3 regions of the Cobetia sp. PDI-23MA genome follow, and region 1 is predicted to be linked to each of the others. Evidence: predicted binding sites of a transcription regulator. Region 1 holds the regulator's gene; each other region holds the start of a gene.

What was found. Region 1 encodes LexA, which represses DNA repair genes until DNA is damaged. Its sites were predicted from a motif close to TACTGTNTANNTANACAGTA; they were not measured.
Region 2: a site for LexA is predicted at 1,471-1,490, ahead of recN (DNA repair protein RecN). Genes of this name have one in related genera too.
Region 3: a site for LexA is predicted at 1,113-1,132, ahead of AC5WNJ_RS05105 (YqiA/YcfP family alpha/beta fold hydrolase). Genes of this name have one in related genera too.

What each region holds. Positions count from the first base shown of each region.
Region 1 is NZ_CM183352.1:951,737-955,013, reverse strand. Features, by position in the region: gene AC5WNJ_RS04115 (TetR/AcrR family transcriptional regulator) at 1-624, opposite strand, end outside; gene lexA (transcriptional repressor LexA) at 1,183-1,812, shown strand; gene AC5WNJ_RS04105 (hypothetical protein) at 1,988-2,227, opposite strand; gene AC5WNJ_RS04100 (DUF6586 family protein) at 2,480-2,959, opposite strand; gene topA (type I DNA topoisomerase) at 2,959-3,277, opposite strand, start outside.
Region 2 is NZ_CM183352.1:136,257-139,533, forward strand. Features, by position in the region: gene recN (DNA repair protein RecN) at 1-1,385, opposite strand, end outside; gene grpE (nucleotide exchange factor GrpE) at 1,762-2,385, shown strand; gene dnaK (molecular chaperone DnaK) at 2,589-3,277, shown strand, end outside.
Region 3 is NZ_CM183352.1:1,189,096-1,192,372, forward strand. Features, by position in the region: gene pgi (glucose-6-phosphate isomerase) at 1-1,018, shown strand, start outside; gene AC5WNJ_RS05105 (YqiA/YcfP family alpha/beta fold hydrolase) at 1,292-2,044, shown strand; gene parE (DNA topoisomerase IV subunit B) at 2,283-3,277, shown strand, end outside.

The sequences.
Region 1 (3,277 bases):
CGCTGCCATCGCCGCTACCACCACCGGACGCATGTGCTGGATCAGCTCACGCACCGTGGTGTGATGGCCGTACTCGGCCTCCTCGATATCCCGCAGTGCATCCAGGCCCGAGAAGGTGAAGATCACGCTGCCGAGCATGAAGTGCAGGCGCCAGAAGCGCTCGTTGTCCGGCAGATCAGGCGTCGCCAGCTTCAAAAGCTCGGCGAAGCGACTGAAGACCGTGCCGTAGTGCTCGCGAATATAGCGCCGCATGTGGCCCTGACCCTGGGTGTAGGCAAGCCCGAGCAGGCGCATGAAGGTACGCAGGCTGTTGCGCTCGGCCGGCACCTCCAGCACGGTACGCGCCATCACCTCCAGCAGGACCTCCAGCGGCACCTGACGCCCGGCGTATTGCTTCTCGACACTGTCGAGTGCCGCGTGGAAACGCTCACTGAACGGATCGAGATAGCGCGCGAAGACCGCCTGGATCAGCGATTTCTTGGAGCCGAAGTGGTAGTTCACCGCCGCCAGATTGACCTTGGCCTTGCTGGTGATGTTGCGCAGTGAGGTCTCGGCGAAACCACGCTCGGCGAACAGCACCTCGGCAGTATCGAGGATGCGGGTAACGGTATCGGTCTGGGCCATGGGCGGAACCCTTGTCAGGTAGAAGAGGACTGGAGTCGTAGGTCACGACGCAAGCGCCGCGCGGCGACTCTCTCATGAGGTGGTGCAGGTTCACCGGAAGGCCACGTACGATATCGGCTCGTTTGATCACGACACACGTGAGTACGACACAAGTGAGTACGACACATCCGAACACTGCCATCGGCGAACATCCGTTTGAAACACTTTGATTCTAGCGCGCCATGCCATGACTGACAATTCTCTCGCGTTTCAAACGCCAGAGGTTTAGCTGAGCCTGATATTCCTTCAATGCAGACCGTGCCGATTCAAGGACTCGTCGTGCTCGGTGACAGCCCCCCCCCCCGCAGGGCCACACCGGATTGACCTCGCGACAGCTTGCCTTGGATATCGACAAGCCAAGTCGGCAGACGGCGATATCTCGACGACTACCTGCCCTTTGAGGCCTCCACACAAGCCAGGATGCCTTGCATGACTGCCATGACTGGATACAATGACAGTTGTATGGATGCACACCCCGTGCCGTCAGCTCAAGATGCCGCCCAGGCCAAAGGCAATGCCATGACCCAGCCGCTTACTCCGCGCCAGCAGGATGTCTTCGACTTCATCATCAAGACCATCAAGTCCTCTGGCTACCCGCCGACGCGGGCCGAAATCGCCCAGGCGCTGGGCTTCCGCTCGCCGAATGCCGCCGAGGAGCATCTGCGTGCCCTCAAGCGCAAGGGCGCCATCGAGATGGTGCCGGGCACCTCACGCGGCATTCGCGTGCCGTCGCTGGCTGAAGTCGACGACAGCGCCAACGATGGTCTGCCGGTGATCGGGGAAGTGGCCGCCGGCAGCCCGATTCTTGCCAGCGAGCATATCGACCGTCACTGCCCGCTGCCGAGCGACTACTTCTCGCCGGCTGCCGACTACCTGCTGCGTGTGCGCGGCGTGTCGATGAAGGATGTGGGAATTCTGGAAGGCGACCTGCTGGCCGTGCATCGCACCACCAGCGTGCGTGACGGACAGATCGTGGTGGCACGCCTGGGAGATGAAGTCACCGTCAAGCGCTTCCGCCGTGACGGGCACTACGTGTGGCTGGAAGCCGAGAACGAGGACTTCTCGCCGATCAAGGTCGATCTGCGCACGGACAGCCTGGAGATCGAGGGTCTCGGGGTAGGCGTCATCCGCGATGGTGGCCTGCACTGAGGCCTTGACCAGCTGCGCCTTGAGCAACCTAGCGTTGCCCAGCAGCACTTTTCCATCAGGGCTTTTCTCGCAGAGCTTTTCTCGCAGAGCCCTGAGCAACGGAAAAGCCGCACGCATCGCACAAAAAAACCCGCCTCAAGGCGGGTTTTTTTGTGCGTGAAGCACGAGCGATGAATCAGTGCACGATGCCTTCTGACTGCTCATCCTCGTCTTCTTCCCCATCCCAGAGTCGAGTCCGGGTGATGGCGTGGTCGATCATCTCACGCGCGACCTCGAAACGATTGTCACGCAGCAGATCAGCGGCCTCGTCCGAAATGCGAATGCTGAGCAGCGGCTCACCTTCGCTTTCCGCGGCGCGCAGAATCACTTCACCATCTTCCATTTGCACAATTTCAAGTACGGCGGGATCGGACACGTCATTCCTCCTGCACGGCATCTCGCGAGATACCGGCGTCGTTGTAATCGTCAGCGCGACGGCTGGCAAGCCCGTCACCGCGTTGCCATCAGCGACGCAGAAAAAAGTACGACCACAGCCAGAGCCATGGTCGTACCGGAGAATGCAGGGCTTGCCACAATGCAATCAGTCTAGCACCCGTGAAGGCGAAACGTCACCCGATTGCCATGCGCCAGTCACCACCAGCGTGCAGCACCAGATCAACGCCTTGACCTACCACTCGACACTCGACTCGCGCAGCTGCGGCAGCAGCGCCTTGAATGCCGTGATGGCGGCGCTGAGACGCTCGGCCAGCGAGGCGCTCGAGGCTGCCGCGATGATCAGACCATCACCCCGCGAACGCGATTCCTCGCGGCGAGCGACGCCACCCTCTTCATGCAGACGGGTCACATCCGCGATCAGCTCAGACAACCAGCTGTCAGGACGCTCAAGCAGGCTGCGCAGCTGCTCGACCTCGGCAATGGGCGTCGGTGGTGTGGCCAGGCGCTCGCGCCAGCTACCCTCTGGCCAGCGCGCCGTCACGGCACACTCTTCCAGCAATGACGCCAGCGCCAGCTCCAGCAGGGCGAGCGCGCCCTCTTCACCGGCCATGCGACGCGCCACGGCATGCTCATCGTCGCCAGAGACCGCTGATTGGGCCAGCAGCAACTCGGCCTGATACAGCAGCTGATTGGTACGGGCACGCTGGCTCATCAGCTCTTGGCTCCCTTGCGCTTGTCCTCGACGACCCAGCGGCCGTTGTCGTAGGTCGCCTTCCAGCCGGTCGCCTTGCCTTCCTCATCGGTCATGACGTACTGAGCCTTGACCTTGCGCGAGAAGCGAATCTGTGCCGGACGTCCATCCGGGTCCTGATCCGGGGCCTCGAGAATGAAGTGATACTTCTCCGGCAACTCGTCGGCGTGCGCCTTGAGCTCCTTGACCAGCGGCGGACGCGTCTCGCGATTCTTGGGGAACTGGCTGGCCGCCAGGAACAGACCACTGGCGCCATCGCGCAGCACGTAGTGGTCCTCG
Region 2 (3,277 bases), 820 kb from region 1:
CCGACATCGACTTCATCGAAGACCAGGCTGGGAATGGTCGAGCGACTGGCGGCCACGACCTGGATCGCCAGCGATACACGCGAGAGCTCGCCGCCTGAGGCGACCTTGGCCAGCGCGCGTGGCGGCTGGCCCGGGTTGGCGCTGATGCGGAAGTGGATACGCTCCATGCCTTCGGGCTGCGGGCGCTCCCGCGCCTCGATGGCGACCTCGAAGGTGGCCTTGCCCATGCCGAGGAAGGCCAGCTGGTCCTGGATGTCGCTGGCCAGTTGCGGGGCGGCAGTGGCGCGTCTGGCGCTCACCTCACTCGCCAGCCCCTTCCAGGCCTCGCGACGCTGAGCCACTTCTTCGCGCAAGGCTTCGATGGCCTCCTCATCGCCACCCAGGCCATCGAGTTCTTCGCGCAGGCGCTGATGAAGGCCATGCAGCTCGTCCGGCATCACATGATGCTTGCGCGCGATCTGATGGATGCGGCTCAGGCGCTCATCGACGAAGGCGAGGCGCTCGGGGTCGAGTTCGGTGACTTCCACGAAGCGGTGCAGCTCACGCGCGGCTTCCTCTATCTGGATGCGCGCTTCCTCGAGCATGCCCAGCGCACTGGCCAGTGAGCCGTGCTCGTTGCCCGGCAGATGCGCCAGGCGGGCCAGGGCCTGGTTGAGGCGAGACAGTGCACCTTCTTCGTCGTGATCACAGCACTCGGCGGCGGACTGCGCCTCGGCCAGAATCTGCTCGGCATTGGCCAGCGTTTCCTGCTCCTGCTCCAGGGCTTCCAGTTCCCCTTCGCATAGCGCCAGTTCATCGAGTTCCTCGACCTGATAGCGCAGCAGCTGGCGGCGCGCACGTACTTCATCGCCATCATTGCTCATGCGCTTGAGACGACGATGCGCCTCCTGCCAGTGACGGAAGTCCTCGCGCAGCTGGGCGGCCTGAGTCTCCAAGCCCGCATATTCGTCGAGCTGACGCAGGTGCGTCTCTTCCTTGAGCAGGGAGTGGTGGGCGTGCTGGGAGTGGATGTCGATCAGGTGCTCGCCCAGCTCGCGAAGGTCGGCGATGGTGCAGGGCGTACCGTTGATCCAGGCCTTTGAGCGGCCGCTGGCGGTGATGACGCGACGCAGCAGGCAGTCGTCGCTGCCCAGTTCGCGCTCATCCAGCCACTGACGGGCGTCGCCAAGCTCACTGATATCGAAACGCGCGATGAGGTCGGCGCGGTCGGCGCCATGGCGCACGCTGCCGGCATCGGCACGCTCGCCCAGACACAGGCCGAGGGCGCCGAGCAGGATGGACTTGCCGGCACCGGTCTCGCCGGTGATGGCGGTCATGCCGCGGCGGAAATCGAGTTCCAGCGTTTCGACGATGGCAAAATCTTGGATGGCGAGTTGCAGCAGCATGACTACCTCCGAGGGGGCTTTGACGTACGCCGTGCTGGGAAACATCAGCGGACCCGGACTCGATGGGCGGGCTACGGTGTCGCCATACAGTATGTTTATACAGTGAGCATGGCTTTTTATACAGCACGTTCGGGTGGCCTTCAATCCATGCCGGGCTCAGTGGGGAGAAAAGCCTGCGGCAAGGCTTGAGAAGCGATGTGCTGTCCCCATATAGAGGCACTGACACTTTCAGTCGGCAGCAATGGCCTGGCCTTGCTGCCTCTCAAGGCAACTCATGGCCTGTCTGTCAGCCCAGTGCGAGTGATGCTTCGCGACAGGCTCAGCAGGCCACGAATCAGGGCAATGGCGCACAGACGTCGGCCCGCAGGAGATCAGCATGGCTCAGGACCCGCAGACCCCGATGGATGAAGAGCTTCAGCGTGCCGCTCGCGATGCCGAGCCGCAGCCGGAAACGCCGGAAGGTGAAGTGATCGACAACGTACTGGATGCCGACGATACCGGCGGCGAAGGCTCTCTGGTGGACAACCCGGAAGCCGAGATGCTGGCCGCCCAGGTCGAAGAGCTTGAGCAGGCCGTCAAGGAAGCCAAGGACCAGGCGCTGCGCGCGGCTGCCGATGCGCAGAACGCGCGCCGTCGTGCCGAGCAGGACGCCGAGAAGGCGCGCAAGTTCGCGCTGGAGAAGTTCGTCAAGGAAATGCTGCCGGTGGTGGATTCCCTCGAGAAGGCGCTGGAATCCATGTCGGGTGACGAAGCGGCCAAGACCCACGTCGAAGGCATCGAGATGACCTTGAAAATGCAGCTGGATGCCCTGAACAAGTCAGGCGTCGAGCAGCTGGATCCGCACGGCGAGCCCTTCGACCCGGAATACCATCAGGCTGTCGCCATGGTGCCGTCCCCGGACGCGGAGCCGAACAGCGTCATCGACGTGATGCAGAAGGGTTACACCCTCAATGGCCGCCTGGTGCGTCCGGCGATGGTGGCAGTCAGCAAGGCCTCCTGAGGCCTGCGCGCTCTCGACGCCCGATAGGCGTTGGATCGCGCCCTGTGGGGGCTCAGGGCGATCCGGCCCGGGAAAATTTGCCCGGCCGGGTCTTGAAACCCTGACACGCGACCCCATCTAGAGAAACAAGTTCAGGTACCGACACAAGGTGCCGACATCCAGACTTATCTTTCAGGCTAGCAATAGATTCGAGGTATACGATTATGGGACGCATCATCGGTATTGACTTGGGTACTACCAACTCCTGTGTGGCAGTGCTCGACGGCGAGAAAACCAAGGTCATCGAAAACGCTGAAGGCGGTCGCACCACACCGTCCATCATCGCTTACACCGACGACAGCGAGATTCTGGTCGGCCAGTCGGCCAAGCGTCAGGCAGTGACCAACCCGGAGAACACTCTCTTCGCGGTCAAGCGCCTGATCGGTCGCAAGTTCAAGGATGATGTGGTTCAGAAAGACATCAAAATGGTGCCGTACAAGATTGTCGAAGCCGACAACGGCGACGCCTGGGTGCAGGTGAAAGACAAGAAGATGGCGCCGCCGCAGATCAGTGCGGAAATCCTCAAGAAGATGAAGAAGACCGCGGAAGACTACCTCGGTGAAGAAGTCACCGAAGCCGTCATCACCGTGCCGGCCTACTTCAACGATTCCCAGCGTCAGGCGACCAAGGACGCCGGCCGCATCGCGGGTCTCGACGTCAAGCGCATCATCAACGAGCCGACTGCCGCAGCCCTCGCCTACGGCATGGACAAGTCCCGTGGTGACAAGACCATCGCGGTCTACGACCTGGGCGGCGGTACCTTCGATATCTCCATCATCGAAGTCGCCGACGTCGACGGTGAGACCCAGTTCGAAGTGCTCGCCACCAACGGCGACACCTTCCTGGGCGGTGA
Region 3 (3,277 bases), 240 kb from region 1:
ATCCAATGCCCGCACCGCGCGCGACTGGCTGAAATCACGTCTCGACCCGGAAGGACGCCTGGAAGCGCTGATCAACCGTCAGCACTTCATCGGCGCTTCCGCCAAGCCGGAGAAGATGACCGAGTGGGGCATCGCACCGGAGCATCAGCTGCTGTTCTGGGATTGGGTCGGCGGCCGCTATTCGCTGTGGGGCACCATCGGTCTGCCCATCGCGCTCAACGTCGGCATGGACAACTTCCGTCGCCTGCTGGCCGGGGCGCATGAGCTGGATGAGCACTTCCGCACCGCGCCGCTGGAAGACAATCTGCCGGTGCTGCTGGCGCTGGCCGGGATCTGGAACAACAACTTCCTCGATATCCGCGCCCACTCCATCCTGCCCTACGACGGTCGTCTGGAGTACTTCGCCAGCTACCTCGAGCAGCTGGAGATGGAATCCAACGGCAAGTCGGTGACCAACGATGGCGAGATGATCGACTATTCGACCTGTCCGGTGCTGTGGGGCCAGCTGGGGCCGAACGCCCAGCACGCCTTCTATCAGCTGCTGCACCAGGGCACCCAGGCGGTCGAGTGTGACTTCATCGCACCGATGTGTCGTTATGATCATGTCGAGGACGCCGAGACGCGCGCCCACCTCAAGGCACAGCACCGCCTGACGCTGGCCAACTGCTTTGCCCAGTCACGTGTATTGATGCTTGGCGATGACGCCATCCCCGGTGATGAGGCGCAGCCGAACCACAAGCGCTACCGTGGCAATCAGCCGTCGACCACGCTATTGCTGGAAGCGCTGACACCGGAAACGCTGGGTGCGTTGATTGCGCTCTACGAGCAGAAGGTCTTCGTGCAGGCCACCATCTGGGACATCAATCCGTTCGATCAGTGGGGCGTGGAGCTGGGCAAGCAGATCGCCACCGCCACCGAAGCGACCATGACCACCGGCGAAGGCTTCGAGACGCTGGATGCCTCCAGCCGCGCGCTGATCGAAGCGGTGTGGGCCGCACAGGACCAGGACCCGCGCTGAACCCGCGGCGGAGGTGAGTGAGGGGGCGAGTGAGAGTGTGTGTGAGGGCATGCTGCCATGCCGTGCAAGACGAGCGGCGGCGCCAGTCGTCGCCCTCTGTTGATTTATACAGTATTCTCGCTATCCTATAAGCGAATCAATCGTTTACACTAGACAGCACGACGCGGACCGTCGAATACCCTGCTTCCAGCGTATGAACGCTCGAGAGATGCCCAGCCATCTTGAAGCGTGGGAGGGGCGGTGTCGCGGTCTGGCGTGTTGTCGGGAGTGCTGATGGCCAATTCCCTCTTTCCGTCAGATACGGCAGCGATGCACACCACCGCGCCCGTCAAGGGGCTGCTGTACCTGCACGGCTTCAATTCGGCCAGTTGTTCGCCCAAGGCGCGCTTGATGCAGCGCGCGGCAGAGCAGTTCGGCCTGCTGTGCGTGATGCCGGATATCCCCCCGGCGCCCGATGCGGGTCAGGCGGCGGTCAACGCAGCCTATCTCACGCTGTGTGAGCGCCTTGCGCTGGACCCCGCAGACCCTGCCTGTGATGACGCCATCATGGTGATCGGCAGTTCCATGGGCGGTTTTCTGGCCACCTGGCTGGTCGCGCGTGAGGCCGCACGCCTCGAGGGGCCGGCAGGCCCCTCTCAGAGCGTCTGGCGTCAGGGGCCGCGCAGTGTGCTGATCAATCCGGCCGTGCGTCCCGCGCGACTGGTCAGCGAATGGCTCGGTTCGGTGCATGCCAACCCCTATACCGGCGTGACGTTCACCGTCACCGAGGATTTCGGCCCCGGGCTGCTTGCATTGGAAGCGGAGCCTGTCACGGCGCAGCGCACCCTGGTGCTGTTGGCGACGGCCGATGAGACATTGGATGTCAATGATGCCGCAGGGCTCTATCAGGGAAGCCGCTTGATCATCACGCCGGGTGGCGATCACGGCTTTGCGCAGCTGGCGGAATATCTGCCGGCGATCATGGCGCATGGCGGACACCGGCTGGCCCCCGCCACCGCAGCGGCGATGCATGTCGCGCCGGACTAGCAGGTCACGTGGGTGGTGCTTTGTGCCAGGCCTGCCGCCACCTGCCACGACCTGGCTGGATACGGCATCTCCTGGCATGACATGGATTGCCACGATATGGATTGCCACGACATGGCAGGGCGTTCGATGCTGAACGCCAGGCGCCGGTCTCTCATTTTTCAGGAATCCGTTGTTCGTCTCGCGCACGTGAAATGGCGAGTCGGATGGCGGACGTCAACACCAAGGACACAAGGCTGCGATGAGTCAGTACAGCGCCAGTTCCATTGAGGTCCTCTCCGGCCTCGAACCGGTCCGCAAGCGGCCCGGCATGTATACCGACACTTCTCGGCCCAACCACCTGGCGCAGGAAGTCATCGACAACTCCGTCGATGAGGCGCTGGCGGGGCACGCGAAGGAAATCCGCGTGCGGCTGCTCGAGAATGGCGGTATCGAGGTCGGCGATGACGGTCGTGGCATGCCCACCGACATCCACCCCGAGCATGGCGTGACCGGCATCGAGCTGATCCTCACCAAGCTGCACGCGGGGGGCAAGTTCTCCCAGGACAGCTATCGCTTCTCCGGCGGCCTGCACGGCGTGGGCGTCTCGGTGGTCAATGCGCTGTCGACGCGTCTGGAAGTGGAAGTGTGCCGCGATGGCCTGCGTCAGCGCATCGCCTTCGAGAATGGCGAGAAGGTCGAGGAGCTGACCCGGATCGGCACCGTCGGCAAGCGCAATACCGGCACTCTGGTGCGCTTCTGGCCCGACGAGAACTACTTCGACAGCCCGCGCCTGGCGATGCCGCGTCTGCGCCACCTGCTGCGTGCCAAGGCCGTGCTGTGTCCGGGCCTCAAGGTCGTGCTCATCGAGACCGATGGCAGCGAGACGACCTGGCACTACGAGGATGGCCTGCGCGATTACCTGCTCGGCGCCACCGATGGCTTCGAACGCCTGCCGGAATCGCCCTTCGTCGGCCATTTCGAGGACGAGGAGCACGGGGTCGACTGGGCGATCCAGTGGCTGCCGGAAGGCGGCGAGCTGGTGCAGGAACCCTACGTCAACCTGATCCCCACGCCGCTGGGCGGCACCCACGTCAATGGCCTGCGCTCCGGTCTGCTCGAGGCGCTCAAGGAATTCTGCGACTACCGCAGTCTGCTGCCGCGTGGCGTCAAGCTGAGCGCGGATGACCTGTGGGAGCGCGCCGCCTTCGTGCTGTCGGTGAAGATGCTCGATCCGCAGTTCGCCGGTCAGACCAA